3 regions of the Arthrobacter sp. zg-Y1171 genome follow, and region 2 is predicted to be linked to each of the others. Evidence: riboswitches for the same ligand, from Rfam matches in the RefSeq annotation. Region 2 holds a riboswitch; each other region holds the start of a gene.
What was found. A riboswitch is a leader RNA that binds a small molecule or an ion and turns the genes downstream of it on or off. The one in region 2 is predicted to bind S-adenosylmethionine.
Positions count from the first base shown of each region.

Region 1: linked by a shared signal. The riboswitch ahead of N2L00_RS13185 (hypothetical protein) and the one ahead of N2L00_RS00360 (cobalamin-independent methionine synthase II family protein) in region 2 are both predicted to bind S-adenosylmethionine.
Region 3: linked by a shared signal. The riboswitch ahead of N2L00_RS05040 (bifunctional o-acetylhomoserine/o-acetylserine sulfhydrylase) and the one ahead of N2L00_RS00360 (cobalamin-independent methionine synthase II family protein) in region 2 are both predicted to bind S-adenosylmethionine.

Region 1 is NZ_CP104264.1:2,807,649-2,817,651, forward strand. Features, by position in the region: gene N2L00_RS13180 (LLM class flavin-dependent oxidoreductase) at 1-788, shown strand, start outside; SAM riboswitch class IV at 1,343-1,475, shown strand; gene N2L00_RS13185 (hypothetical protein) at 1,491-1,895, shown strand; gene N2L00_RS13190 (VOC family protein) at 2,029-2,466, shown strand; gene N2L00_RS13195 (CPBP family intramembrane glutamic endopeptidase) at 2,532-3,296, opposite strand; gene N2L00_RS13200 (NAD(P)H-hydrate dehydratase) at 3,338-4,219, opposite strand; gene N2L00_RS13205 (histidine phosphatase family protein) at 4,200-4,940, opposite strand; gene N2L00_RS13210 (MFS transporter) at 4,979-6,211, opposite strand; gene narI (respiratory nitrate reductase subunit gamma) at 6,246-7,061, opposite strand; gene narJ (nitrate reductase molybdenum cofactor assembly chaperone) at 7,058-7,756, opposite strand; gene narH (nitrate reductase subunit beta) at 7,753-9,510, opposite strand; gene N2L00_RS13230 (nitrate reductase subunit alpha) at 9,510-10,003, opposite strand, start outside.
Region 2 is NZ_CP104264.1:68,793-78,795, reverse strand. Features, by position in the region: gene N2L00_RS00375 (amidase) at 1-1,268, shown strand, start outside; gene N2L00_RS00370 (MsnO8 family LLM class oxidoreductase) at 1,270-2,262, opposite strand; gene N2L00_RS00365 (peptide MFS transporter) at 2,533-3,936, shown strand; SAM riboswitch class IV at 4,060-4,183, shown strand; gene N2L00_RS00360 (cobalamin-independent methionine synthase II family protein) at 4,203-5,408, shown strand; gene N2L00_RS00355 (hypothetical protein) at 5,478-5,828, opposite strand; gene pgm (phosphoglucomutase (alpha-D-glucose-1,6-bisphosphate-dependent)) at 5,946-7,577, shown strand; gene N2L00_RS00345 (aldehyde dehydrogenase family protein) at 7,655-9,091, opposite strand; gene N2L00_RS00340 (SDR family NAD(P)-dependent oxidoreductase) at 9,088-9,963, opposite strand.
Region 3 is NZ_CP104264.1:1,080,477-1,090,479, reverse strand. Features, by position in the region: gene N2L00_RS05075 (DMT family transporter) at 1-454, opposite strand, end outside; gene N2L00_RS05070 (RNA-binding S4 domain-containing protein) at 553-783, shown strand; gene N2L00_RS05065 (alpha/beta hydrolase) at 780-1,442, opposite strand; gene N2L00_RS05060 (SGNH/GDSL hydrolase family protein) at 1,531-2,373, shown strand; gene N2L00_RS05055 (SRPBCC domain-containing protein) at 2,383-2,823, opposite strand; gene N2L00_RS05050 (VOC family protein) at 2,941-3,720, shown strand; gene N2L00_RS05045 (homoserine O-acetyltransferase) at 3,726-4,835, opposite strand; gene N2L00_RS05040 (bifunctional o-acetylhomoserine/o-acetylserine sulfhydrylase) at 4,874-6,190, opposite strand; SAM riboswitch class IV at 6,268-6,384, opposite strand; gene N2L00_RS05035 (VOC family protein) at 6,545-7,195, shown strand; gene N2L00_RS05030 (endonuclease domain-containing protein) at 7,712-8,653, shown strand; gene N2L00_RS05025 (alpha/beta fold hydrolase) at 8,918-9,595, shown strand; gene N2L00_RS05020 (glycoside hydrolase family 2 protein) at 9,751-10,003, opposite strand, start outside.

The DNA.
Region 1 (10,003 bases), 680 kb from region 2:
GAGTGATCGACATGCGCTACATGAATCCGCTGGCGATGGCAGAAGACGCCGCAGTGGCGGACCTGATCAGCGGCGGCAGGCTGCAGCTCGGCATCAGCCGGGGATCCCCCGAGCCCGCCCTGCGCGGTTATGAGTCCTTCGGCTACGTTCCCGGCCCGGATTCCTCCGACGCCGACATGGCCCGGCAGCACACCGAAGTGTTCCGTGCCGCCATTGCCGGCGCAGGAGTGGCGCAGGCCGATCCGGCCATGACCGGCAGCACCGGAGCCATGGCCATTGACCCGCTGTCCCCCGGACTGCCGGAGCGGATCTGGTGGGGGTCCGGGACCCGGGCCACCGCCAAGTGGACCGGTGAGCAGGGCATGAACCTGATGAGCTCCACGCTCCTGACCGAGGACACCGGGATGCCGTTCGACCAGCTGCAGGCCGAGCAGATTGCGGTGTACCGGAAGGCCTGGGCCGACGCCGGACACCAGGGCACCCCGCGGGTGTCCGTCAGCCGCAGCATCATTCCGCTGGTGACCGGGCAGGACCGGCACTACTTCGGGCTGCGCGCACAGGCCGAAGGACGGGACCAGGTGGGCCACCTCGACGGCGGATTGGCCCGGTTCGGGAAGAGCTACATCGGTGAACCGGACGTCATTGCTGCCGAATTGGCCGCGGATGCTGCGGTGCAGGAAGCCGACACTGTCCTGGTGACCGTGCCGAACCAGCTGGGCGTGGAGTACAACGCGCATTTGCTGGAGAGCATCGTCAAGCTTGTGGCGCCGGGGGCCGGCTGGCGGTAAGTCTCGTCTTGCCCGGGTCCAGCCGGGTCCAGCCGGGTCCGCCGGGTCCGCCCCCTGCGGGGCTGGAACGGCGGCAACGAAATTCCCCGCTCGCAGAGCTCGCGGGAAATATTAAAGCCGCCTTCCTCCAGCCCCTCCGGTGGCGGCGCGTGGTGTCCAGCACCTTCCGGGGCGGGCTGGGCCCAGCTCCTCCGGTGGCGGTTATAGGTGCCGGAGCGCCTTCCTCCAGGCCCTCCGGCCACGGGCAGCGTCCCAACCAGGACGCGGCCTGCGTACATCTTCGACTGGGAGGGACGGGCGTCGCCCCCGAGGTCCTCGCGCCGACGGAAGGCGAGGTGCGTAGGCGCCGGACGGACCGGGTTAGGCGGCTTTAATAATCCTTGCGAGCTCTGCGAGCAGGGATTTTCGTTGCCGCCGTTCCTGTCCGCCCGGCGCACCCACCGGAACGTACCCCCATCGGTCCGCCCCGGCGCACCCCAACGGAACCCTCGAACGGCATCCCGAAAACGGTCCACTGTCGAAATGTCAGTGGCCTCCGCTAGAGTAGTTTTCAGCTTCACGAGATGTGGCCTTCGCCCGGTTTACCGGGCACAAAAGCTCCGACTGGCCCCACACCAACCCCATTGTTCGGCGGGTGGTTCGGATGACGAAGCGGCCTGCGTCATTCGTCGCAGGCAAGGACAACCTGCAAAGGAACCCACTGTGAGCATCTCCAGTGTCAGCAAATCCGGTCTCAGCAACTGCAGCGGCTTCGCCCCCGGGCACAACATCCATTGGATCCACAGCCGCCGCCTCGAGGGCTGGGAACAGTGGTCGGACGTCGAAGTCACGGCGGATCCGCAGCTGGACCTCATCTATCTGGTGTCCGAAGGTACCCAGCACCTGATGTGGTTCCACAATGTTCCGGCTGTCGCCACCGCGCTCGCGGCCGCCGTCGATACCCCGCAGTGGTGCCGGCACTATTCCACACTGATGGTGCCGGGCGGGTTTGATTCCGATGCCCGGAGTTCTTTTTTCTACTTGGCCCGGCCGGAGCGGGTCGTTCCCTGCAACGGCTCCCTGGTTCGGGCCCCGGAAACTGAGCGGATCGAAAAGGCCGGCTCCTAGCTGCCGCTCCGTCTCGGGACCCGTACGGATTCCGAGACGGTGCAGCCGCGTGCGAGGAGCTGGGCAGGCCCGAACGTCCGCGGCCCGCCGCTACGCGCGACCCCGGAGCGGCCGCGAACCTACGCTGGGCGCCATGGCATACAACATACAAATCTGTGTGGACTGCACCCATGCCCTCAACCAAGCGGATTGGTGGGCCGAAACCCTCAAATGGGCCAGGGAACCCACCGACCAGGAGGTCCTCCAATCCGCCCTGGACCAGGGCCTTGCCTCACCGACGGACGTAGTGGAACACCACGGCGTCCGGGTCTGGGGGGATGTCGCGGCCATTTGCCCGCCCGACCAGGTGGGCCGCCGCGGGCGGCTGCGCATCCTGTTCCAGACGGTGCCGGAACCCAAGACAGTCAAGGACCGGATCCACCTCGACGTGATTCTGGATGACATGGCCAAGGAGGAAGCACGCCCCAGGCTGGAACAGCGGGGAGCCACCTTCCTTTATGAAGCCAGCCAGGGGCCGCAATCCTGGTACACCATGGCCGACCCGGAAGGGAACGAATTCTGCATCGGTTGACGACGCCGGGACTCACCCTTGTACAGAAGGCGGACGCTGGGACGCGGCAGCTACGCAGGCAGCAGCTACTGCTGCAACAGCTCCGGCGGCACGCTGTAGAGGAGGATGACACCCAGCAGGTTTTTCGCGGCGTGCACACCGTAGGAAAGCATGAAGTTGTTTCCGGCCCAGACGTAGATGCCTACGAGGGTGGCGCCCATCGCCAGGTAGGGCATCAGCACCGGCAGGGTCAGGGATTCCTTGCCCACAATGTGGATGGAGGCGAATAACAGGACCGACAGGATGCAGCATCCCCAGAGGTTCCAGTACCGGCTGAGCTTGCCGATCAGCAGGTGGCGGAAAATGTACTCCTCGACAAAGGGCGCCAGCACCACCAGCAGCGGCACCACCAGCCACGGCGATACGGACCCCACAAATCCCTCGACGGCTTCCTGGTTCACCGCCGTTTCGACCTGCCCGCTCAGCAACGCCCCGATCATGGTGACAATGAGCATGACGAGGACGCCGGCCGGAATCAGGGACAGGGACAGCACCGGCCGGGTAGCCAGAATCTTCGTTTCCCGCACCACGTAGGGCCGGGCCGCGAGGAAAGCCAGGAGGCCTGCGACCCCGTAAAACGCCAGGTTCAGGACGTAGGCGGCTGCAACCGGATCCGGAACCAGCATCACCAGGACAGGCATAACGAGTCCAGGCGCAAAGCTCAGGACCAGCAGGAACACCACGTAGAAACCTGCTGCCACGGCGTCACGGCGGGTGAAACGGTAGGAAAGCCACGGAATGTGGGCCGCAGGTCGCCCCGGAGGGCCGGTCCGGTATTCGTTCGCTGTCATTACCTCAGGATATGGGCCGTTCCGCCGGGATACAGCCCTCGCTAGCTCAACTCCGCGATCACCGGCGGCATGGCCTCGAGCAGCTCCCGCGCCAGGAAGCTGAGCGGTCCCCGCGAGGCGGAGAGCCGGTCCCCGCTCACCGCGTGCAGATAGGTGCCCCAGCACGCTGCCTGTTCCGGCGTCGCACCGCGGGCAAGGAACCCGCCCACCGCACCGGCAAGGACATCCCCGGACCCGGAGGTACCCAGGCCCGAGTTCCCGGCCGGCACTTCCCAGCTCCTTCCGTCAGGAGCGGTAATGACGTTGTGCGCGCTGACCACCGCCCGGTATTTCCGTGCCACCTCCAGGGAGGCTTTCGGCAGGTCCAGGGAGTCTTCGTCGGCATCCTCGTCCTCGAGGAGGCGCAGGATTTCAGCACCGTTCGGGGTCAGGACCAGCCGGCCGGCCAGGGTGTCGTAAAGTTCCGGCAGCCCGGGCAGCACTCCGAGGGCAAAGGCGTCCAGTACCACCTGTGTCTTTTCCCCGAGCAGCGGAACCACTGAACGCAGGAGCGCTGCGGCCTGCTCGGCGTCGTCCAGGCCGGGGCCGATCACTACTGCCGACGCCGTCGAAAGATCGGATTCGAGCCGCTTGCCGGCCGCCGCGCCGTCAATCCCGCCGTCTTCCTCCGGCAGTCCCACCACCCCGGATTCGGGGATGGCCACGGCGACGGCGATCGCCGCCGATTCCGCCAACCCCATGGTCAGGCGGCCGGCGCCGACCCGCAGTCCGGCAAGCCCGGTCAGCATCACCGCTCCCGGGGTGCTGCGCGCTCCGCCGATCACCAGCACGGTGCCGCGGTCCTCCTTGCCGGAGGCCTCGGTGGAAAGCCGCCAGCCGCGCAGCAGTGCGGGGGTAACAAGCTCAACGGGGGTGGATGTCATCGGTTTCTCCTGCATGTTCGGTTACCGGTGCTCCGCTGTCCTGCAGGTGGAGCACGCTGTTGAAGGTGTGTAGTTTCCAGAGCCCGGTGCCGGTGGGGCGCACCAGCCGGGTCACGGAGCCGTTCCGCACGCTGTTGGCGGCGGCGGTGTCCAGCAGTTCCTGCTCGCTGATCCGTTCCAGCACGTAACGGATCAGCAGGATCACGGCGTCGTGGCAAACCACCGCCACACGCTTGCCGTCTTCCTCGTCGTCGAGGTCCCGGAACACCGACCGCAGCCGCAGCGCGACGTCGGCCCAGGACTCGCCGCCCGGCGGACGGTAGGCGAATTTCCCCAGCCAGGACCGGCGTTCGGCTTCCCCGGGGAAACGCGCCGCGACGCCGGCGGAGGTCAACAGATCCAGGATCCCGAGTTCCCGGTCCCGCAGGCGCTCGTCAATCCGCATGCCACCGGTGAGGCCGGCCAGCCCCGCCAGTTCGGCCGTCTGCCGGGCCCGCAGGTAGGGCGAACACCAGACGGACTCGGGCAGCTCTTCGGCGGGAAGCCCGGCAATCCAGCGGCCAAGCGCTGCCGCCTGCTGCTCGCCGTCGGAGCTGAGCGGGACATCGGGGTCCCGCCAGGGAAGGTCGATACGTTCGGCGCCCTCGCGGCCTGCGCGGGTAGCGGCCACGTTGCCGGCGGATTCACCGTGGCGGACCAGAATCAGTTCAGTTGCACCCATGCTCCGACTCTACCCGCCGGTCTCCGGAGGCCAAGGGCTCAGGTACCGGAGCGGGTATCCACCCTGCCGCCGTTGCGCACCGTGAACGTCAGCAGCAGGGCGACGGCGGCAAAGGCCGCAAGCAGCATCAGGCCCACGAAATAGCTGCGGTTCGCCGGATCATAGGTTGCCCCCATAACCAGCGGAGGGAAGTAGCCGCCGAGCCCGCCGGCGGCGGCAATAATCCCGCCGACGGTGCCCACGTCCTGCGCCGGAGCGGCACGGCCCACCCAGGCGAACACTCCGCCGGTGCCCAGCCCCAGGAACAAGGCCATCAGGATGAACGCCGTACCGTAGACCTCCTCCTCCTCCGGCCGGAGGGCAACAATAACGGCCAGGACTGCCGTGCCGGCAAAGGAAGCGAGCGTGACCAGTTTCGGCCCGACCTTGTCCGCGATGGTGCCGCCGATCGGCCGGGCGATGACGGCGGCCACGGCGAAGCCTGCGGTCCTGGTTCCTGCCGCGGTCGCATCGTAATCGTAGACATTGCCCAGATAGGTGGGCAGGTAGTTGGAGAACGCCACAAACGCACCGAACACCACGCCGTACAGGAAGCACAGCTGCCAGGTGACGCGCAGGGTGAAGGCGTGGGTGATCTTCGGCAGCACCGGTTCCGTGGGCCTTGACCAGGCCGGGGATTCGCGCAGGATCAGCCAGCTCAGCACTGCCATGGCCGCGACGACGACGGCGATGGTGATGTGGGTGCCCATGTAGCCGACGGCGGCCACCAGCCGCGGGGTGAAGAACGCCGACACGGCCGTCCCCACCATGCCGGCCCCGAACACCCCGGTGGCGAAGCCCTTCCGGCTGCGTTCGTACCAGGCGGAGCAGAAGGGGATGCCGATCGCGAAGACGGTCCCGGCGATGCCGAGGAAGAACGCGATGACCACCAGGAAGGGGAAGTTGCCCTGCTGGCCGACGATTCCGGTGAGCAGTACCAGCGGGGCCGTCACTCCCAGGATCACGGTGAACATGACGCGGCCGCCGTAGCGGTCCGTCAGGGCGCCGACGGGGATCCGGGCCACCGAGCCGACCAGGATCGGCATGGCCACAAGGACCGAGGTTTGTCCGGCACCCAGGTCCATGTCTGCGGCGTAGCGGCTGGAGAGCGGTCCGATGATCGTCCAGGCCCAGAACCCCACTGTGGAGGCAATGGTTGCGACGATCAGGTTCCGCAGCTGGCCGGACCGGAGGTCTGCGCCTGCGGCCGGAGGAGAAGATGCTGTGGACATGGGCTGCCTGCCTTCCGCCAGATGAACTCGGTTCCTAAGGTGTGCCCGGGCGGTCCCGGTCGGGGGTCCCCACGGGGTCCCAGCCGCCGCGCGGCGTCCTGGCCCCCGGAACCGGCCGCCGGCCCCGTGAGCGGTAGACGATGTAGGGCCGGAACAGGTAGTGCACGGGCGCGGTAAACGCATGGACCAGCCGGGTGAAGGGCCAGAGGGCAAAGAGCACCAGCCCGAAGACCGTATGGATCTTGAAGGACATGGAGGCAGCCGTCATTCCCGTGATGTCGGGCTGCAGGATGAAGATGGAGCGGAACCACGGCGCCACGGTGTCCCGGTAGTTGACGATGTTCGTGTCGAAAACGGAAAAGACCGTGGTCGCGAGTCCGGTCAGGATCGCAGCCAGGAGGAAGATGTACATCCCTTTGTCATTGCGGGTGGTGGCCATGAAGACCGGGCCGGTGGTCCGGCGTCGGTAAATCAACAGCACTATCCCCACCAGCGTGGCTACGCCCGCCAGGATGCCCACGCTCAGGGCGAAGAAATGGTAGGTGTCCTCGTTGAGTCCGATCGCGTCCATCCAGGTTTTCGGAATCACCAATCCGACGAAATGCCCCACAATCACCGCCAGGATCCCGAAGTGGAAGAGCGGGGAAGCGATGCGCAGCAGCCGGGACTCGTAGAGCTGGGATGACCGGGTGGTCCAGCCGAACTGGTCATACCGGTACCGCCAGATGGAGCCGAGCACCAGGATGGCCAGCACCAGATAGGGCAGCACTCCCCAAAGCATGACGTCGTCCACTCCCACCTGCACGTTCCCCGGCGGCGGCACGTCCAGCGGTGCGGGTACGGCAGTCATGGGTGGCTCCTTTCGCTCACCGGCAGCAGCCGCGAGCTGTACGGTTCCAGCCCCACGGTTTCGGTGGGCGGGCCGTAGCCCGCGGTACGCATCACGGCGGCCTGGGTTTCGGGTGACACACCGGGAAGGGTGGAGCAGACCAGGGTCAGGACGCCCTCGTAGGGCAGGTCGTCGTCCCGCAGGGCCAGCCGGAGCAGTTCCACTGACGGACGGTAGCGCTGCAGCAGTTCGTAACCGTCCTCCGGAGAAACCTTGGCGGCGAATTCCAGCACCAGGGGCAGGTAGTCCGGCAGCTCGGTGCCTTCCGGCAGCACACCGTGGGAGCGGTAGATCTCCTTGAAGGCGGCGAGCGCCTCACCCCGGCGGCGGGTATCCCCGTCGGTCCAGTAGGTCAGGTGCAGGCTGTGCCGCTTGGACAGGTCGAATTCCTGCACATAGGCCGCCTGCACATCCGGCAGCGGCCGGGACGACAGCCAGGCGAAGAGCGGCTCCAGCTCCTCCGCCGGTGCCCCGGCTTCAGCCAGGGCCGCGCGGATTCCCGGGATCAGTTCCACCAGCTGCTCGTCGGGGTATTCGAGCAGCAGGGCAGCCGCCTGCCGGATCACCCGGCTGCGGCCCGGCCGGGCATCGGCGTAGGGCTCGGGCGCCAGGGTGCCCTTCCCGGGTTTGCCGAGCAGCTTCTCCAGCAGGCTCATTTATCAGCCCTGCCTTGATCCGAACCGGGCCCGTCTCCCTCGGCCTGGTCGTAGCCCGCGCCCATGCCCTCGCCGGCTCCCTCATCGGGTGCGCCGCGGTTGTTGTTGGCCGGAAACAACCCCTGCGGAGAGCCCCGTCCATCCCAGTTGAGCAGGTTCACCCGCCCGCCCAGGTTGCCGTTGCCCGTCGGGTCCTCCCCGCGCTGCCGGGCCTGCAGGGCCTCGAAGTTCTCCACCGCCACGGGCATCGGCCGCCCGGAAGCCTCACCGAAGACCCCTGTCTGCCCCATCCCGGGGCCGCCGTCCACGTCCAGGGAACAGCCGATCTCCTCAAGGTTGTGCGCGTCCTCCGCGTGCGCGGCGGGAATCACGTACCGCTCCTCGTACTTTGCAATGGCCATCAGCCGGTACATCGCGACAATCTGCGCGCCGGTCATGCCGACGTCGGCCGCGATCCGCTCGTCAGGCTCATCACCCAGGGTGATGTTCCGCATGTAGGCGCGCATGGCGGCGAGTTTCCGCAGCACTGCGGTGACCAGGTCCGTGTCCCCTGCTGTGAACAGTTCGGCGAGGTATTCCACCGGAATCCGCAGGGCCTCGATGGCGCCGAAGAGATTCTCCGCCGCTTCGCCGTCGTGCCCCTGCTCCTTCAGCACGTCCACGATCGGGGACAGCGGCGGCACGTACCAGACCATCGGCATCGTGCGGTATTCGGGGTGCAGCGGCAGCGCCACCCGCATTTCCTTGGCCAGGGCGTAGACCGGCGAGCGCCGGGCGGCGTCCAGCCAGTCCTCCGGGATGCCTTCGGCCCGGGCGCCGGCAATGACCTCCGGATCATTGGGGTCCATCATCAGGTCCAGCTGCGCCTCGTAGAGGTCCTGCTCGTTGGGCACGGACGCGGCTTCGGTGACCCGGTCGGCGTCGTACAGGAAGATCCCGATGTACCGCAGCCGGCCCACACACGTTTCGGCGCAGACCGTGGGGATGCCCACCTCGATGCGCGGATAGCAGAACGTGCACTTCTCCGCCTTGCCGGAGCGGTGGTTGAAGTACATCTTCTTGTAGGGGCAGCCGGTGATGCACTGCCGCCAGCCCCGGCAGCGGTCCTGGTCCACCAGCACAATGCCGTCCTCTTCGCGCTTGTAGATTGCGCCCGACGGGCAGGAAGCCATGCAGGAGGGATTCAGGCAGTGCTCGCAGATCCTCGGCAGATAGAACATGAAGGTGGAATCGAATTCCAGCTTCACCTTCTCCTCCGCGTCCCGGCGCATTTTCTCCAGCACCGGGTCCTGCCCGCCGGTGCGCTCGGACCCGCCCAGGTCGTCGTCCCAGTTGGCCGACCAGGTGATTTTCATGTCCTTGCCGGTGATCAGGGACTTGGGCTTGGCCACGGGAAAGTCATTGCCGGCCGGTGCGTTGATCAGGTTTTCGTAGTCGTAGGTCCAGGGCTCGTAGTAGTCATTCAGCTCCGGCTGGACCGGGCTGGCAAAGATACCGAAGAGCTTGGCCAGCCTCCCGCCGGCTTTGAGCTTCAGCCTGCCGCGGTTGTTCAGCTCCCAGCCGCCCTTCCACCGCTCCTGGTCTTCGTACCTGCGCGGATACCCCTGCCCGGGCCGGGTCTCCACGTTGTTGAACCACACGTACTCGGTGCCGGCCCGGTTGGTCCAGGCCTGTTTGCAGGTCACCGAACAGGTGTGGCAGCCGATGCACTTGTCCAGCGCCATCACCATTGCTGTCTGCGCCATGATCCGCATCAGTACTGCACCTCCTGGGAACGTTTACGCACCACGGAGACAATGTCCCGCTGGTTGCCGGTGGGGCCGAGATAGTTGAAGGCCCAGGACAGCTGGGCATACCCGCCGATCATGTGGGTGGGTTTGACCAGGATCCGGGTCACGGAGTTGTGGATGCCGCCGCGCCGGCCGGTGGCTTCGGACTTGGGCACATCGATGATGCGTTCCTGCGCGTGGTAGACGTAAATCACTCCGGCCGGCATCCGGCTGCTGACAATCGCCCGGCCCACCAGCACCCCCGAGTTGGACACGCATTCCACCCACTCGTTGTCCGATACCTCGATCAGGGCGGCGTCCTGCGGGCTCATCCAAACCGAGGTTCCGCCGCGGGACAGCGAGAGCATCAGCAGGTTGTCCTGGTATTCGGAGTGGATGGACCACTTGTTGTGCGGGGTCAGGTAGCGCACTGCCACGGAGAGCTCCCCGCGGGTGCCCAGCTGTGGTTCCCCGAACA
Region 2 (10,003 bases):
TCACGCCGACGCCGGAACTCGCCGTCGCCGAGGCGCGGGCCGCGGACGCACACCGTGCCCGGGGCGGCGAACTGGGCCTGCTGCACGGAATGCCGCTGGCGCACAAGGACCTCACCGATGTGGCCGGCGTGCGCACCACCATGGGCAGCACGGCCCTGGACCCGTGGACAGCCCGGGAGGACGCGGCCCTGCCGGCCGTCCTTCGCCGGGCCGGGGCGATCAGCCTCGGCAAGACCCAGGTCCCCGAATTCGGGCTCAGCAGCTACAGCGAAAACCGGGTGGGTCCGCCGGCGCGGAACCCGCGCGACCAGCGGCTCAGCCCCGGAGGATCCTCCGGCGGCAGCGCAGCCGCAGTCGCCGCCGGGTTGATTCCCTTTGCGCCGGGCACCGACGGCGGCGGCTCGGTACGCATCCCTGCGGCGGCCACCGGACTGGTGGGCCTGAAGCCCAACCGCGGGCGGATCCCGGCCGGCTCGGGGCAGCAGGACCTGGGGCAGTTCGTGGTGGCCGGCCCGCTGGCCCGGAATGCAGCGGATGCGGCACTGCTGCTGGATGCGATGGTCGACGAACCCAATTACCGCGCCACCAGCGCGGCCCCCGCCGCCGGAACCTTCCTCGAGGCCGCACTGCGGGCCGAGGGCAGGTTCCGGATCGGGATCAGCACCCGTTCACCCTTCGAATCCGGATTGGAGATCCGGCTTGATCCCGAGGCGGTACAGGCGCTCGACGCCGGTATCGCGGCCCTGACCGGCGCCGGCCACGACCTGCTGGACACGGACCTGGTTTATGACGAACGGTATCCGGACGCGTTCCAGGTGGTGTGGACGGCCGGGCTGGCCACCGCCGTCCTGGCACCGGGCGGGGAAGAACGGCTGACCGACCTGGCCGCCGTCATGCGTCAGCGCGCCCTTCAGCGCAGTGCCGCGGACCTGGTGTCCGCCGTCGACGTCCTCCGCGTCTTCGAGGCCGAGACCATCCGGCAGTACAGCGCCTACGACATGATCCTGACGCCTACCCTGGCAATGCCGCCGCGGCCCCTCGGCTGGTACGCCAGCGGCGATGCCGGCGCCGGTGACCGGGCGGACGAGGATTACGCAAGGCAATGCCGGTACTCCCCCTTCACCTCCATGGTGAATGTCTGCGGGCTTCCCGCGATTACCCTGCCGGTGCTGGATACCGCGGACGGACTGCCCATGGGGATCCAGCTGATCGGGCGGCCCGGTGCGGAAGCGGATCTGCTGGCCGTGGCGGCCCAACTGGGCTATTGACCTAGAAGAGGCCTGCCAGCAGCCGGTCGGATTCCCGCTGTCCCTCGACATTGAAGGCGCCGCCGGTAACGAGCAGCTCGTCCGCACCGGAGGAAGCCACCAGGTCCTCGAGCCTGCCGTGCACCTGTTCCGGTGTCCCGTAGACAGAGGTCTCGAGGGTGGCGCGGACCAGGTCCTGCTGCCGTCCGGACAGTTCGGCGGCGCGGTGAGCTGCTGACAGGGCGGGGAACACCCCCTTGGTCCGGGAATCGGCCAGGGCATGTGCCTCGGGCAGCAGCAGTTCCCGTGCCTCTTCTTCACTCCCGGCCGCGGCGATGTTGACTGCCGCCAGCACGTAGGGCCGGGGAAAACGGTCCGAGGGGCGGAAGGCGGAGCGGTACCGCTCCAGTGCACCTGTCTGCCCGGCACTGTTCTGCCGGAACAGCGCCGGGCCGCCCAGGACGACGCCGAGGCCGGCGCGTGCTGCTATGTCCACTCCCGCTCCGGTGGCAAGCACAAACACCGGGGTCCGGCCGCGGTCCTGCGGGCGGGCGGTGATCGGCGCGGTGCCGTCGAGATAAGCGAGCAGTTCCGCCAACTGCCCTTCGAATTCCTCCGCCTCGGCCGGTCCTGCCCGCAGTGCCTTCCGCACCGCCGGAGTGAAACCGAGGGAACGGCCCAGGCCAAGATCAATCCGGCCGGGATACAGGGCCTGCAGCGTCGCCGCCTGCTCGGCCACGACCAGCGGCTGGTGGTTCGGCAGCATCACGCCGCCGGAGCCGATCCGGATGCTGTTGGTGCGTGCCGCCAGGGCGGCCATCAGGACGGCGGGTGCCGAGCCGGCAATTCCGGCCACGGCATGGTGCTCGGCAACCCAAAAGCGCCGGTAGCCCAGCCGGTCTGCCGATTCGGCGCGTTCAAGCACTGCATTAAACGCCTCCGGCTCGGGAAACCCTTCGCGGGAGTTGGCACGGTCAAGGATCGAGACGGGAACGCTGAGGCTTGGCATACCCATGCCAACCCCCTGCCTGCTTAGGGAATTCCGTCGCAGACGTGCAAATCCGCGCGTCATGCAGGCAGGTATGCATGTAACGCGGGCAAAATCATCCTTTTTTCATGTGACCTTCGACATAGCTCACCGGGAAAGCTGCCTAGTCTCCGGCGGATTCTTTCAGTTCGGCCTGCTTGACCCCCGGGAGGGAGTGGGAATATTAACCTCGTGAGCCATACCCCCAGTACCTCAGGCGTACAAGAAGCGCGTAAAACCTTCTTCGGCCATCCCCGGATGTTGGCCAACCTCTTCAGCGTTGAGCTGTGGGAGCGATTCTCCTTCTACGGCATGCAGGGCATCCTGCTGTACTACATGTACTACAGCACCACCGACGGCGGCCTCGGCATCGACGAAGCCATTGCCGTCTCCCTGGTCGGCGCCTACGGCGGTGGCGTGTACCTTTCCACCATCGTCGGTGCCTGGCTCGCCGACCGCGTGTTCGGCTCGGAGCGGGTGCTGTTCTACTCCGCCGCGATCGTGGTCCTCGGCCACATTTCCCTGGCTGTGCTCCCCGGTTCCGTGGGACTGGCCGCCGGCCTGATCCTGATTGCCCTGGGTTCCGGCGGCGTCAAGGCCAACGCGACCTCCCTGGTGGGCACCCTGTACGAGGAGAAGGACGAACGACGCGACGCCGGTTTCTCCCTCTTCTACATGGGCATCAACCTCGGCGCCCTCGTCGGCCCGCTCCTGACCGGCCTCCTCCAGGTCCGCCTTGGCTTCCACTACGGCTTCGGCCTGGCCGCTATCGGCATGGCCATCGGCCTGGTCCAGTACGGCATGACCCGCAAGTACCTGCCCAAGGCAGCCCACGAGGTCACCAACCCGCTGCCGCGCAAGAAGTACCTCCCCATGGGCATCGTCGTTGCCGCAGTCGTGGTCATCGTCGCCCTGGCCGCCGCCTTCGGCCTGCTCAAGGCGGAGAACCTGGCAGTGGTCATGGCCACGGTCGCCATCCTGGCCTCCATCGCGTACTTCATCATCATCCTGCGCAGTCCGAAGGTGGACAGGCTCGAACGCCGGCGTGTTTACTCCTTCATGCCGCTGTTCATCGCCAGTGCCGCTTTCTGGGCGCTGTTCCAGCAGCAGTTCACCGTGGTGGCCCTGTACGCCGACACCTCCCTGGACCGGCACATCTTCGGGTGGGAAATGCCGCCGAGCTGGGTCCAGTCGATCAACCCGATCTTCATCATCATCTTCGCTGCAGTGTTTGCCGCCGTCTGGACCAAGCTGGGCGACCGCCAGCCGTCCTCACCGCTGAAGTTCGCCCTGGGCCTGGCAGTGATGGGCCTGGCGTTCCTGGCGTTCATTCCGTTCTCCGGCGGCGGCGCCAACAGCACCCCGCTGCTGGCGATCGTCGGCATCCTGCTCCTGTTCACGTTCGCGGAGCTGTTCATCTCCCCGATTGGCCTGTCCGTGGCAACCAAGCTGGCTCCGGAAATCTTCCGGACCCAGATGGTGGCCCTGTTCTTCCTGTCCGTCTCCCTGGGCACCACCCTGGCAGGCTGGCTGGCACAGTTCTACGATCCCGCAACTGAGGTCAGCTACTTCACCTTCAGCGGCGTCACCGCAATCATCCTGGGCATCGCCCTGGCTGTGGCGACACCGTCGATCAAGAAGCTCATGGGCGGCGTGCGCTAGCAGGCAGGCACCAAGCGTTTCACTAAGGACGGCGGCACCGGAACTTTCCGGTGCCGCCGTCCTTTTTGCCGTCCCGTCACATGCTTGGCTGCATCCCTGCGGCGTGGTTAGGATGGGTCCCAGCTTCAGGAGACACGGCCGCCAAGCTCCGACTTGGCCGTGCACCAACCCCATGCTTCACGGGTGGTTCGGATGACGAAGCGGCCTGCACCGCCCCTTGGGCATCCGGTGCGGGCAAGAGCACCGATTCCTTAAGGATCACTGCCATGCGCAAAAGCACTGACCGTATTTTGACCACGCACGCCGGTTCGCTCCCCCGGACCCCTGAACTGATTGCCGCGAACGCGGCCCGGGAAACCGACCCCGCGGATACGGAAGGCTACGCCGAACTGCTGCAGGCCGCCGTCGCCGACCTCGTGCGGCGCCAGCGCCAGGCGGGTATCGATATCCCCAACGACGGCGAATACGGGCATGCGATGTCCGCGGACGTCGACTACGGGGCCTGGTGGTCCTACTCGTTTGCCCGGCTTGGCGGCCTGAGCGTTGCCGAGACGGGGATCTGGAACATGGAACCGCACCGCTCCGAGCCCGGAAACGTTGTCCTCACCAGTTTCGGGGACCGCCGCGACCGGCAGCGCTTCGCCGATGCCTACACCGACCCAACCTCCGGCATCACCACCGGGGCGCAGAAGGTCTTTCCCAAGGTCACGGGTCCGGTGGAATACACGGGGTACGACGCCGTGGCCAGCGACATTGCCAACCTCAAGTCCGGTCTGGCCGAGGCAGGTTTGTCCGAGGGTTTCCTCGCCTCACTCTCCCCCGGCTCCTGTTCGCGGATTGCCAACGAGTACTACGCGACGGAGGAGGAGTTCATCTACGCCTGCGCGGATGCCATGCGGGAGGAATACCTTGCCATCGTGGACGCCGGGCTGATCGTCCAGATCGATGATCCGTCCATTGCCGAGAACTGGGACCAGATCAACCCCGAGCCTTCGGTGGCCGACTACCTCAAGTTCACGCAGATCCGCGTCGAGGCCCTGAACTATGCCCTGCGCGGCCTGCCCGAGGAACAGGTCCGATTCCACCTGTGCTGGGGTTCCTGGCACGGGCCGCACACTACGGACATCGAGTTCCGCCACCTGGTGGACACCCTGCTGCAGATTAACGCCGGCGGCTACAGCTTCGAGGCAGGCAACGTCCGGCATGAGCACGAATGGCGGGTCTGGGAGGATACCAAGCTGCCGGAGGGGAAGGTCCTCATTCCCGGCGTGGTCTCCCATGCCACCAACGTGGTGGAACATCCGGAACTGGTGGCGGACCGGATTGAACGGTTCGCCCGGCTGGTGGGGCGCGAGAACGTCATTGCGTCCACCGACTGCGGGCTGGGCGGCCGGGTGCATCCGCAGATCGCGGCAGCCAAGCTGGAGACGCTCGGAGAAGGTGCCCGGCTGGCCAGCGCCCGGCTCTGGTAGGAGGGCCACTGATCTGCGTGAGGGTGCCGCGGGCGGGACCGGCGTCCCGCCTCACCCGTGCCCGGGGCCCTAGCCGTCCAGTCCGGCGCTGACCAGCGCCAGCATGCCGCTTGCTGCCGCCAGGGCACCCAGTGCACAGACGGAATTGAACGCCTCCGCTCCGGCCTGCCGCCGGTCCCGCCCGAAGAGGATCCCCGCCGCGGCCCAGGCCGCCGCGAAGGCCAACGCCGGCAACGGTCCGCTGGCAAAACCCGCGGCGGTTTCCGCCCAGGCCGGTAGTGCGAACGCCGAGCGCTGCGTCCAGAAAAACCAGAACACCGGTGCGGCGCACAGGTAGAGCACGTTGAAGAAAACCATCATGGCCCGGGCGCCGCGGCGCAGGCCGCCATGCGGCAGCACGGAACTACTCGAGGTGGCCATCAGCTTCCTTCCCCCCGCCGCACCCGCGGCTTCGGCTAGAAGCATACGGCTGCCCCTGCGTTTCTACGTGTACGGCGCGTCTGCCGCCAACTGCGTTTCTTTGGCATGCTTAGGGGTATGTCTAATCGTGCCGGCCAACGCGCCGAACCTTCCGACCTTGTAGATCTCACCGCACTCTTGGACGCCTATTACGACGTCGTACCGGATCCGTCCAACGTTGCCCAGCGCGTGGCCTTCGGCACCTCCGGGCACCGCGGTTCCTCCCTCAACGGCGCCTTCAATGAGCAGCACATCGCGGCCATCACCCAGGCCATCGTGGAATACCGCACCTCGGCGGGCATCACCGGGCCGCTGTTCATGGGCAAGGACACGCATGCCCTGTCCGAACCGGCGCAGAACACCGCCTTGGAAGTGCTGGCCGCCAACGGCGTCAATGTGCAGATCGACGCACGCAACGGATTCACCCCCACCCCGGCCGTGAGCCATGCCATCCTGGTGCACAATTCCACGCGCACGGACCAGGCTGACGGCATTGTGGTCACCCCGTCGCACAATCCTCCGGCGGACGGCGGCTTCAAGTACAACCCGCCCACGGGCGGACCCGCCGGATCGGACATCACCAACTGGATTGCCGACCGCGCCAACCAGCTGCTGGAGAACGGCTTGGACGGGGTCCGGCGCATCCCGCTGGGCGAAGCATGCCTGGCGGATTCGGTGGGCACCTATGACTTCCTGGCGCATTACGTGGAAGACCTGCCCGCGGTGCTGAACCTGGATGCCATCCGCAGCGCCGGCCTCCACATCGGCGCCGATCCCCTCGGCGGCGCGTCGGTGGACTATTGGGGTGCCATCGCGGAACGGCACTCACTGAACCTGACCGTGGTCAATCCCAACGTGGACCCGCAGTGGGCCTTCATGACCCTGGACTGGGACGAGAAGATCCGCATGGACTGCTCCTCGCCGTACGCCATGGCGTCGCTGATTTCCCGGGCCGGGGATTACGACATTGCCACGGGCAACGACGCCGACGCCGACCGGCACGGCATTGTCACCCCGGATGCGGGACTGATGAACCCGAACCACTTCCTGGCAACCGCGATTGACTACCTGTACCGCAACCGCTCCGGCTGGAGCGCAGACGCCATGGTGGGCAAGACCCTGGTTTCCTCCTCCATGATCGACCGCGTTACCGCAGACCTGGGGCGGGTCCTCATGGAGGTACCGGTGGGCTTCAAGTGGTTCGTGCCGGGCCTGCTCTCCGGGGAAACCGCGTTCGGCGGCGAGGAATCCGCCGGTGCGTCCTTCCTCCGGCTCGACGGAAGCCCCTGGAGCACTGACAAGGACGGCATCCTGCTGGCCCTGCTGGCCTCGGAAATGACGGCCGTCACCGGCAAGACCCCGTCCCAGCGGTACCGCGAACTGACCAACCAGTTCGGCGATCCCGAATATGCGCGCGTGGACGCGCCCGCCACGCGCGAGCAGAAGGCCGCGCTGGCCAAGCTCTCGCCGTCGGATGTTACCGCCACCACCCTCGCCGGTGAGGACATCACCGCGCGCCTGACCGAGGCACCTGGCAACGGCGCGCCCATCGGCGGCCTGAAGGTGACCACGGAAAACGCGTGGTTCGCCGCGCGCCCCTCCGGCACGGAAGACGTCTACAAGATCTACGCCGAGTCCTTCAAGGGCGAGGAACACCTGCACCAGGTCCAGGCCGAGGCCAAGGCCATCGTGGACGGCGTGATTTCCTAGCTTCCGCCGTAAACGGGCCGTAAAAAACAGAAGGGGTGCACCTGCCGGTGCACCCCTTCTTCCCGTTCTGCAGCCGGTTACAGCAGCCGGCGCAGGAGCCGCTTCTTCAGCCCCGTGTAGGGCGGGTACGCGAACCGGAGGGTGTCCAGCAGCGTGCCCTTGGTGAAGACCGGCCGCAGCTGGCTGAACGTGTCGAAGGTGTATTTCCCGTGGTACGCGCCGGTGCCGCTGGCACCTGCACCGCCGAAGGGCAGGCCGGGTACGGCCAACTGGACGGTGCTGGCGTTGTGGTTGATGCTGCCGGCCCGGACCCCCTCCTCGAACGTCTTCCGTGCCGCCGCAGAGTTGCTGTACAAATAGGCGGCCAGCGGAACCGGACGGGAGTTAATGAATTTCATTGCCTCCGCCAGGTCCCGGACCTCGATGATCGGCAGGATGGGGCCGAAGATTTCCTCCTGCATCACGGGTGAATCCGGGGCCACATCGGTGAGGATGGTCGGTTCCAGGTACAGGCTTCCGCGGTCGCTGCGCCCGCCGGCCAGGACCGTGCCGCTGTCCAGCAGCCCGACCAGCCGTTCCCAGTGCTGTTCGTTGACAATCCGGCCCAGGTCCTTGCTCCGGGACGGATCCTTGCCGAACTGCTCCGCGACCGCCCGCACCAGGTGCTTCTTCAGCGCAGGTGCCGCCTCTTCCGTCACGAGGACGTAGTCCGGGGCCACGCAGGTCTGGCCGGCGTTAAGCAGTTTCCCGAAGACCAGGCGGCGCGCGACGGCGGCCCAGTTGCCGTCCAGCACCACGGCCGGAGATTTCCCGCCCAGCTCCAGGGTGACCGGGGTCAGGTGTTCGGCGGCGGCCTGCAGGACGATCCTGCCCACGCGCTCCCCGCCCGTGAAGAAGATCGAGTCGAACCGTTCCTTCAGCAGGGCGGTGCTGGCTTCCTGCCCGCCCTCGACCACGGCGACGGCTTCCGGGTCCACATAGCGCGGCAGCAGGTCCGCCAGCGCGGCCGACGTCGCCGGGGCCAGTTCGCTGGGTTTGAGGACTGCCGCGTTGCCGGCGGCGAGGGCACCGACCAGCGGCGCCAGGACCAGCTGCACGGGATAGTTCCAGGGACCGATGATCAGCACCACGCCCAGCGGCCGTGGTTCGGTCCGGGCCGACGCCGGCTGCAGGCCCAGGGGAACGGAAACCCGCCGGCTGCGGGCCCAGGTCTCCAGATGCTTCAGTGCGTGTTCGGCCTCCGCCCGCACCAGGGAAAGTTCGGTGACGTAGCTTTCGAGCGGATTTTTGCCCAGGTCCGCTGCCAGGGCGTCCGCCAGCTCCTGTTCCCGCTCGTGGAACAGCCGGACCAGGCCTTCGAGCTGCTGCCGGCGCCAGGCGAGCGGCCGGGTGCGGCCGGAGTCATAGGTTTCCCGCACCTTGGCCAGTACCGAGGGAACTGCTGCGGGGGAACCAGCGGGGTCGGTGGCGGAATCGCGGATGGATTCAGAGAACGCGGAGACCATCTCGCTCATGCCTGGGTGCTTTCCTTGAGGGACGTTTCGTCAGCGGGAGCCGCCGGTTTCCGGCCGGTGAAGTGGTCCATGGACTGGTAGACCTTGAAGACGCGGCCGGCAACCACGTCCCAGGCCGGTTGGGGCAGCACATTGCGCAGGGCGCTGCCCAGGGCCACCGTCCAGGGCAGCTGGATCCGTGCCTTGCCGGCAAGGAGCGCCTCCCACGCCTTGTCCACCACGTATTCCGGTTCCATCAGCGGAGTCATCAGCGGCCCCCTGGCCCCTTCGAACATGCCGGTCTTGATGTAACTGGGGATCAGGGTGGTTACTGCGACGTGGCCGTTGCCGGATTCGGTGAGTTCCAGGCGCATCGAGTCGCTCCAACCGATGACTGCCCATTTCGAGGCCGTGTAGACACTCATTTTCGGGACGGACAGTGTGCCGGAGGCGGAGGCAACGTTCAGGATGCGGGCCGGGGTGCGCCGCTCGATCATGCCGGGCAGGAACGCGCGGGTCACCTGCATGGGGGCGAGGGTGTTGACCTGCATAACGGCGTCGATATCCGCTTCCGGCTCGTGTTCCCAGAAGTACTTGCCGCGCACAATCCCGGCGTTGTTGACCAGGATGTCCGGTACGCCTACCTCCCGGATGACCTGGTCGGCCGTGGCCGTGATGTCCGGCAGGGAGGCAACGTCCACCGCGTAGGGGTGGATTGCCGACGCGCCCAGTTCCCGCAGCTGCGCGGCGGTGACCTCCAGGGCCTCGGCGTTGAGGTCCCACAGCACCACTGCTGCCGCGCCGTCATGCACGGCCCGCTCGGCGTAGAGCCGGCCCATGCCCATGGCTGCGCCGGTGATGAGAACTACGCGTCCTGCAACTGAAATGCCCATGCTGCTCCATCGTCCAATCGGTTTGTGATCAAGGTCCCGC
Region 3 (10,003 bases), 1.0 Mb from region 2:
CCGCCCAGGCCACGGCGGCAATCGTCAGCACCGCGCCCACTACGCGCATCACGGTCAGCGCCTTCTTGCCGGCCGGTCCGATACCGAGCCGGTCCACCACCAGCCCGGTGAGGGTCTGCCCCGCGACGGCGGCGACGGTGAACACTGCCACGCCCAGCACGGCCACCGTCAGGGTCTGGGAGAGGACGAAGTAGCCGCCGATCATGCCGGCCAGCACGTAGTAGCGGGGAAACCGCCGCTCCCGCAGCGAGGGAATCAGCTGCCCGGCGCCGGCCCGGCCGCGGGGCAGGGCCAGGCTGATGCCGATCATAACGACCAGCCCGACCAGGAAGCTGACCAGGGCGGCGGCCAGGCCGTCGTCGAGCCGTTCCCCCAGGGCGCCGTTGACGCGGGCCTGGGACGGGATGGCAACCCCGGCAAGGAGGGACAGGGGCAGACCGATCAGCGGGGACATCCGCACAGCAGCATTTGGCACCCGACTACACTACAACTGTCAAACGGCTCGGACCGGCCGGCGGAAGCAGCGGCGGGAAAGTCGGGCAGAATGGAGGCATGAGTTCTTCCGATGCCCAAGACCTTCCCATCCGCGACGAAATGATCCGCCTGGGCCAGCTGCTCAAGCTCGCCAACCTGGCCGAGGACGGCATCCAGGCCAAACAGCTGATCGAAGACGGAATGGTCAAGGTCAACGGCGACATAGAAGAGCGCCGCGGCCGCCAGCTGCACGCCGGCGACCTCGTCTCCGTCAACGGCGAAACGGTGCGGATTACCCGCGAGGGCTAGTTCGCCCGGGTGCCCGCACGCAGCACCGTATGCACCAGGAACTCCTTCACATGGCCCAGCTCCTGCATGTTGATGCCGTGGCCCATGTTCGAATAGAGGATCTTGGTCAGCGCGGTGTGGGCATTGAGCCAGGCATGCGTGTATTCGATCCGCGGCGCGTCGATGACCGGGTCAGCCTGGTCGCGGCCCCAGAAGAACTGCAGGCCGCCCGGCTGCAGTTCGTCGTCGTGGAAGAACGGGTTGTCCTGCGAAGGGACCACAAAACCGGAGAGTCCGACGACGGCGGCAAAGTCCTGCGGCCGGTGCCGCATGAGGGTGGTGGCCACGGCCATCCCCATCGAAAAGCCCAGGAGGCTCACACTGGTGTGATTGTCCCGAACGGTGTCGAGCCACGCGGCCACGTCCGCTACCGAGTCCACCACTGCGTCCACTGAGTAATCGGCGTCGCTCATCAGCGGAAACCAGGTGTAGCCCGGCCCGGAGGGCTGCGGCGCCCGGACCGAGGCGATGGTGAAGTCCGAGGGCAGGTAATCGGCCAGCCCCATCAGGTCCTCTTCATTGGCCAGGTATCCGTGGAACAGCACCAGCAGCGGGGTGCCGGCCCGTTCAGCTTCGGGTTTGGACCAGAGGACAACAGGATTCCACGCGGATTTCGTCATGCTTTTATTCTGGCATGCCGGTATTTACAACCTACGGTCGCGTAGCCAAGGGTCGGTTTGCAAGTATTGACCGGTGAGTACAAATTCCTTGCCCGAAGCCGTTTCCGCCCCCGAATCCCGGCAGGAGCAGCAGCCGCTGCACCTGTGGTCCCGGTTCGTGGCCATGGGCGATTCCTTCACCGAGGGCATCGGCGATCCCAATCCGGACAGTCCGGGCGGCAACCGCGGCTGGGCGGACCGGGTGGCGGAGGAACTTGCTTTGGGCCAGCCCGACTTTTCCTACGCGAACCTCGCCATCCGGGGACGGCTGCTGAACCAGATCATTGACGAGCAGCTGGAGCCGGCCCTCGCCCTGAAGCCGGACCTGGTCACCATCTGCGCAGGCGGCAACGACGTGATCCGCCCCGGCGGCGATCCGGACCGGCTCGCCGAACGCATGGACGGCGCCGTGGCCCGGCTGCGCGGATCAGGCGCCGGAGTGGTCCTGTTCACCGGCCCGGATCTCGGGAGTACCCCTGTGCTGGGCAGTGTCCGGGGCCGGGCGGCCGTCTACAACGAAAACCTGCGGACCGTAGCCAAGCGGCACGGCGCCGTCATTGCCGACATGTGGGCGCTGCGCGAGTTGAATGATCCGCAGATGTGGGCTCCGGACCGCCTGCATTTCTCCCCGCTGGGACACCACACCATTGCCGCGATGGTGCTGGATACCCTGCAGGTGCCGCATTCGCTGCAGCCCCTGGAGACCAAGCCGCTGCCGGCAAAGAACTGGCGGACGGCCCGCTCCGAGGACATGGTCTGGGCCCGTGAATTCCTGTTCCCGTGGGTGGTCCGCCGGGTGCGGCACCAGTCCTCGGGAGACGGGATCTCCGCCAAGCGTCCAGAGGCCGGCCCGATGTTCGGGCAGCGGATGCCGCAGGGATCAGCTGACTAGACCTGTTTTTCAGGAACCGCCCGCCTGCTGCGCCTGGTCGGTTTTTTCGGCCTGCTCAATGAGGTTCGCCAGGTGGAAGGCCCAGCCTTCCCGGTGGGCTGCGGAGAGTTCGGCGCCCACGCCGGCGTCGAGCGCCGCAAAGCCGCTCTCGGTCACCGCTACCCCCGTGGCATCTATTTCGTCGGTCAGTTCGAAACTGACCACCGTATGGGCACCCCATTCGGGTGCGGTCCAGCGGAAGGAAAGCAGCCGGCCGGGGGCGACGGCCAGGACCGTACCGGTGGCGGTGTGCTCCACTCCGTCCTCGCTCCACCGTTCCTTCAGGGGCGCTCCCGGATGCGCGGCGAAGTCCATGTCCGGCCACCAGGACGCCCGGTTATCAACGAGCACGTGCCAGAGAACCTCCGGGGTGCACTGCGCCCGGCCGGAAAGCGAGATCCGATCTGCCATGGGGAATGTTCTCCCATGAATTGCCGCGGCGGGCAAGGGGTAGGCCCCTGTTGTCCGCCGAACGGGGTTGGTATAACTGCGGATATCCCCTGCCGTTCCTCCGGAAAAGGGCCCGCCATGCCTGCTGCACCCGAACGTTTCCCTTCCGGTTCCCCCTGCTGGGCGGATCTGGCCTCCTCCGATCCTGCCCGGGCCCGGGAGTTCTACGCCGGGCTGCTCGGCTGGGACGCCGTGGACCTGGGCAGGGAATCCGGTCATTACCTCCACTTCCGGCACAACGGAGACGTGGTGGCCGGCATGATGCAGAAACCGCCGGAGAACACGTTCCCGGATTTCTGGACGGTGTACCTTGCCTCTGACAACGCCGGCGCCACAGCCGGTTCCGCTGCCGCCGCCGGAGGACAGGTGATGCTGGACCCGGCGCGTGCCCTGGACCAGGGCACGGCGGCGGTGCTCGGCGACCCCACCGGAGCGGCCATCGGTGTCTGGCAGCCGGACACCCACCGGGGATTCGCGCGGATCGATGAGACCCGGGCACCGGTCTGGTACGAGCTCATGACCAATGACTATCCGGCGGCCCTGGCGTTTTACCGGAACGTGTTCGGCTGGGAAACGGAGGTCCTCTCAGACACGGACGAGTTCCGCTACACCACGCTGCAGAGCAACGGCCGCCCGGTGGCCGGGGTGATGGATGCCGCCGCTGAACTGCCGGAGGACATCCCCTCACACTGGGAGATCTACTTCGGCCATGCCGATATCGACGCCGCGGCCGAGCAGGCGGAGCAGCTGGGCGGATCGGTGCTGAGTGTGCCCGAGGATTCGGACTTCGGCCGGATGGTCCAGCTGGCCGACCCCACCGGAGCAGCGTTTTGGCTGATGGAGGCCCCGGACGCCTAAGCGTCCTACCCGAACACCTCCCGCTTCAAGGCACCGGAAATCTCCCGGACGCTGGTCAGGAACCCGTCATGCCCGATGGGCGCCCGAATGAGATGGACCTGCGTTCCCCGGGGCAGGGCCGCTGCCAGATCCGCCGACTGCTGGGGAAAGTAGAGCCGGTCCGATTCCACCGCGGCAATGAAGAAGTCCGCCGTCGTGCCTGCGAGCGCCGCGCGCAGGGTTCCCCGGCCCCGGGCGACGTCGTGGCTGACCAGGGCTTCGGTGAGCACCAGGTAGCTGTTGGCATCAAACCGGTCGGCCAGTTTTCGGGCCTGGTGGTCCAGGTAGCTCTCCACGGAGTACCGGCCCCTTCCTGCCGGGGAGGCGGCGCCGAAGGGGTCCTCGGAAGCCTGGGAACTGCGCCCGAACCGGTATTCCAGTTCCGGTTCGGACCGGTAGGTAATGTGCGCAATGCGGCGGGCCAGGCCGAGCCCGGCCAGCGGAGGAATGCCGTTGTAATAGTCCCCGCCGTTGAAATCCGGATCCAGCCGGATAGCGGCCAGCTGCGCCTGGGCAAACGCGATCTGCTCGGCCGTGCTGGCTGCGGTGGCTGCGATTACCCCGCAGTGCAGCACCCGGTCCGGTTCGGTCACCGCCCATTCCAGCGCCCGCGCTCCCCCGAGCGAACCGCCCAGCACGGCATGCCACCGGGCAATGCCGAGCCGGTCCGCCAGCCGGGCCTCCGCCCGGACCGAATCCCGGATGGTGACAAACGGAAACCGTGAGCCCCAGGCCAATCCGTCCGGGTCCGGCGAGGCAGGCCCGGTGGAGCCGTAGCACCCGCCCAGCATGTTGACCGAGACCACGAAGTACCGGTTAGTGTCCACGGTCCGGCCCGGGCCCACAAGCTCCTCCCACCAGCCCGGTTCGGTGCTGCTCCCGCGGGCTACGTGGGTGCTGCCGGTCAGCGCATGCGGAATCAGCACGGCGTTGCCGGCGTCCGGGTCCAGCTGCCCCCACGTCTCGTAGGCCAGGACGACGTCGGGCAGGTACCCGCCGGTTTCCAGCTCCAGTCCGCCGATGGCGGCGTACTGCAGCACCCCATCGGCGGGGTGCCGCAGCGGGGGCACCGTCAGCGGCTCGTGCCGGGGTGCCGGATGCCGGGACACAGTCGCTATGCTCCCTTGGCGGCCCGGAACCCCGCGTCAAGGTCCGCGAGGATGTCGTCGATGTGCTCGATGCCCACCGAGAGCCGCACCAGCCCCGGGCTGACCCCTGCGGCCAGCTGCGCTTCGGCCCCCAGTTGGCTGTGGGTCGTCGACGCCGGGTGGATCACCAGGGAACGGACGTCTCCAACATTGGCCACGTGCGAGTGCAGCTCCAGTCCGTCCACAAAGCGCTTGCCGGCGTCGACGCCGCCCTCGATCTCGAAGGAGACAATGGCGCCGGTGCCGCGCGGCCCGTATTTGCGGCCGCGCGCAAACCACGGGCTGGACTCCAGGCCCGCATACGCAACCGACACGACGTCGTCGTGGCCTTCGAGCCAGTTCGCTACGGCGACGGCGTTGGATACGTGCCGCTCCACCCGCAGGCTCAGCGTTTCCAGTCCCTGGGCAATCAGGAACGCGTTGAACGGCGACACCGCGGACCCGAGGTCCCGCAGCAGCTGCACCCTCGCCTTCAGGATGAAGGCCAGGTTCGCTCCGAGGGCCCCGTTGACGCCCAGGTCCCGGGCGTAGACGAGCCCGTTGTAGCTTTCGTCCGGGGTGTTGAACCCGGGGAACTTCTCCGGGTCCGCGGCGAAGTCGAAGTTGCCCGAATCGACGATGACGCCGGCAATGGCCGTCCCGTGCCCGCCGAGGTACTTCGTGGCCGAGTGGACCACAATGTCGGCTCCCCATTCGATCGGACGGATGAGGTACGGCGTCGACAGCGTGTTGTCCACGATCAGCGGCACGCCCGCCTCATGGGCCACGGCGCTGATGCCTTCCAGGTCCAGGACATCCTGCCGGGGGTTGGAGACCACCTCGCCGAAGAAGGCCTTGGTATTGGGCCGGACGGCATCGCGCCAGTGGTCCAGGTTGTCCGGGTCCTGCACGAAGGTGGTTTCAATGCCGAACCGCTTCAGGGTGTGCTTCAGCAGGTTGTAGGTGCCGCCGTAGAGGCTGGGGCTGGCGACCACATGGTCACCGGCCTGCGCCAGGTTCAGCAGCGCGAAGGTTTCGGCCGCCTGCCCGGACGCGAGCAGCAGGGCGCCGACGCCGCCCTCAAGGGAAGCGATCCGGTTTTCCACCGCTTCCTGGGTAGGGTTGCCGATCCGGGTGTAGATCGGTTCCAGTTCGGCCAGGGCAAACCGGTTCGCGGCGGCCTCTGCACTCGGAAAAACGAAGGATGTCGTCTGGTAGATCGGCAGGGCTCGGGCACCGGTGACGGCGTCGGGCTCCTGGCCTACATGGATCTGGCGGGTTTCAAATGACCAATCTGCACTCATGATGCTCCCTCAAACCAGGGGCCGCACAACGCCGCCGGGGTGCATCCGGGTACGCCGGATGTCCGGTGGGGTCGTGGGACCCGCGCTTGCCGGACGCCCGTTTGGCGTACGGCCAGGTCTTCACCCGGGGCACCCCACCGCGGTTGGAGGGTTGCCGGCCAGCAAGCCGGGGCTATCTGCTGGCACTCATGACCTGCACCCATGGAAACCGATATGCCGCCGTCGCGCAACCTCTGTGACGCACCGTGAAATATCGGCGCTTTTTCGCCGTAATTCCGAGCTGCGGCCGGGAACATTCCGCACTTAGGCTTCCCTTGGTCGAGACGCGTATCACAACGTGCCACAATGGGCCGCATGCGCTTGGACCATGTTTCTTATGCCTGTGAATCCGACGGTCTTTTGGCCACCACCGAGAGGATTGCTGCTGCTCTCGGCGCCGATTACGTGAAGGGTGGCGTCCACCCCCGATTCGGTACCCGCAATATGATCCTGCCCCTGGCCAACAACCAGTACGTCGAGGTGGTGGAGGTCCTGAACCACCCGGCGTCGGACAAGGCTCCGTTCGGCCAGGCCGTGCGCCAGCGCTCCGAATGCGGCGGCGGATGGATGGGCTGGTGTGTTGCCGTTGACGATCTCTCCCCCTTCGAGGAACGCCTCGGCCGGGCCTCCGTGCCGGGCAACCGCAAGTTCCCCGACGGCCAGGAGCTGACCTGGCGGCAGATCGGCATCAACGGATTGATCGCCGATCCGCAGGTTCCCTATCTGCTCCGCTGGGACGACGGCACCGACGAGCTGCACCCCTCCAACGCCATTCCCGGGATGCCCGGTTCGGTGAAGCTGAAGTCCCTGACCATTGCCGGCTCCGCTGCACGCGTCACCGACTGGCTGGGCCATCCCGTGGAGAAGCCGCTGGAGAACGTGGATGTCACGTGGATTGCTCCGGCGGGTACACCGGGCATCATGTCCGTCACCTTCGACACGGCGAACGGTCCTGTCGAGATCTAGCACTGGGTTTCTGCTGCCGGTTCGGGGTTTTCCTGCCGGATCCCCGTGGTCTGTCCGGCGTGTCCGGATCCCCGCGGCCTGTCCCCGCAGCCTGTCCGGATCCCTGCGGTCTGTCCCCGCAGCCTGTCCGGATCCCTGCGGTCTGTCCGGATCCCCGCCGCCTGTCCCCGCAGCCTGTCCGGATCCCTGCGGTCTGTCCGGATCCCCGCGGTCCGTCCCTGCGCTGTGTCCGGATCCCTGCGCTGCGTCCGGGTCCCTGCGGTATGTCCCCGCAGCCTGTCCCCGCAGCCTGTCCGGATCCCTGCGGTATGTCCGGATCCCCGCGGCCTGTCCCCGCAGCCTGTCCGGATCCCTGCGGTCTGTCCGGATTCCTGCACCGCGCGGCGCAGGAATTGTCACAAACCGCAGGGATCGCGACAAACCGCAGGGCTTCTCCAGGCCGAGGTACCAGAGGGTTGTCCACAATAGGGAGGCTTACCCTCGCGGGTCCGCTGTTACCCATCCATCTTTGAGCCCATGGATCCGGAGCTCATCTTTACAGCCGATGCTGAAGCCCACGGTACTGACCGTCGTTCCTTAGCCTCGAGCTGCCGGGCCGGTCAGCTGATCCGCCTCCGTACAGGTGTCTACATGCAGGCGGATGAGTGGCAGCATCTTTCCCCTTGGGAACAGCAACGCGTCCGGATTCGGGCTGCTGTGGAACAGGGACACGGTCAGCGCATCCTTATCCAGCAATCTGCTGCGGTCATGTGGGGGCTGCCGGTCATTGGACACTCTGCTGAGGTGCTGCTGTTGGCCGCACCTCCCACTCACGGCCAGCGTCGCGGCGGACTCCGATGGGTGGAGCGCCAGTTGCTCGAACCGATCACTGCCTTGGAAGAGGTGCCCCTGACGTCCCGGGCCCAGACCGTTCTAGACATGGCTGCCTATCTCCCTTTCGAGCACGCGGTTCCCGCCATGGACCACATGCTGCGGCCGGATCCCGTTCGTGGTTTGCCTCCCCTGGGAAAGGACCATCTGCGGAAAACAGCCGGGAACCTGCCCAGTCAAGTAAAGCGGCTGCGGGCTCGACAGGTCATCGACTTCGCCGATCCACGCTCCGAGTCGGCGGGCGAGTCCTATTCCCGGGCCGCCATTCACAGGCACCGCTTCCTTCCGCCCGAGCTCCAGCAACAATTCAACACCTCCGCCGGCCGCTATCGGGTCGACTTTTATTGGCGCGAGCAGAGGCTCGTCGGGGAGTTCGACGGCGCGGTGAAATACGGTCGGGGCGATGCAGCCCTTGCCCCTTCGTGGGACACACTGCGTCAGGAGAAACGGCGCGAAGATGCCATCCGCGCAACGGGGGTCAGTTTTATACGCTGGTCCTGGGACGACATCTCAAGAGAGCCCCAGCACCCTGAGTCCTTGGTACAGCGCTTGGTCCGCGCTGGTCTCCCCCGTTCCCGGCGCCGCTGATTCCCTCCGGGTTGTCCAGATCCCTGCGGTTTGTGGCAATCCCTGCTCCGCGCGGTGCGGGGATCCGGACAATCTGCGGGGATTGGGCGCAACGGCGCTTTACACGGTGCTATTTTGGTCAAAATGAGGACCATTGCCGCACCGGACGGTGCGCAGATATCTGTGCAGCTCAATCAATCGGATGAAAAACCTCCCCTTTTGGTACTTCCGGGCGGACCGTGCAGGGACCCCGCGTACCTGGACGATCTAGCCGGGCTCGACACCGTGCGTTCGTTGGCAATCCTCCACCCGAGGGGAACCCCGGCCACCGGAGGCTTGTCCCAGGGATGGTGGCGTGACGCTGCGGACGTCCTTGCTGTCGCTGATGCACTCGACCTCCACACCTTCGACATCCTCGCGCATTCTGCTGGGACCCGACTGGCTCTCGCCGTGTCGGCGCAGTATCCGGAACGTGTCCGGTCGATGGCTCTGGTGACACCCGCAGCCGCATGGTTGACCGGGGCCGATCACGACGGCCCCGTCATTGCCGCGCGAAGGGCAACACCCTTGGTCGACGCTGCCCTGGCATCAATGGCGGCGGAAGAGCCGGCAAATGAAAGTGAGTTCCAACGCGCCTTAGTACTGGAAGCCCCGGCCGGATACGCCAAGTGGACGGCAGGCACGAAGCACCACTCCACAGTTGGAGCAATGTCTCTAGCGGCGGCCTCAGCCTGGTTCAACAACATCCCCCTGGATGCCGCCCGGAGCATCACCGAATCACTCCGGCCGCCCACCTTGGTTGTAGGCGGCACGCATGACATTCTGTCCGGTGTTGACCCCGTCCGTGCCTACGCCAAAGCTCTTGGTGCTCGTCTCACAGTCCTTGAGGACTGCGGCCACTACCCCTGGATCGAACAGCCGGAAACCTTCCGGCGGGTCCTGGGTGGCTGGGTGGATCGCTGAACCCCCGTTCCCGGCGCCGCTGATTCCCTCCGGGTTGTCCAGATCCCTGCGGTTTGTGGCAATCCCTGCTCCGCGCGGTGCGGGGATCCGGACAATCTGCGGGGATCCGGACAAAGTGCAGGGACTGAGCGGATCCCGAAGGCAAGCAGCACGGGTCAGCCCCCGGCAGCCCGACGAAGCCTCGCATTGAGTCCCCGCACCAGCTCGGCGTCGAGCTTCACCACCCGGCGGTCATAGGTCAACAGCCCGTTGACCTCGTCCTCGACGTCGGTGAGCTGGGTGTAGACCGTGGCGGCAAGCCCCCGGGCCACCGCAGGTTCAATCTGCCGCCGGTGCAGCCGCTCGTAGGCGCGGGCCAGGGCACGCCGGGACCGGAACCGCCGGTAGCCGAACTCCTTGTCGTTGAAG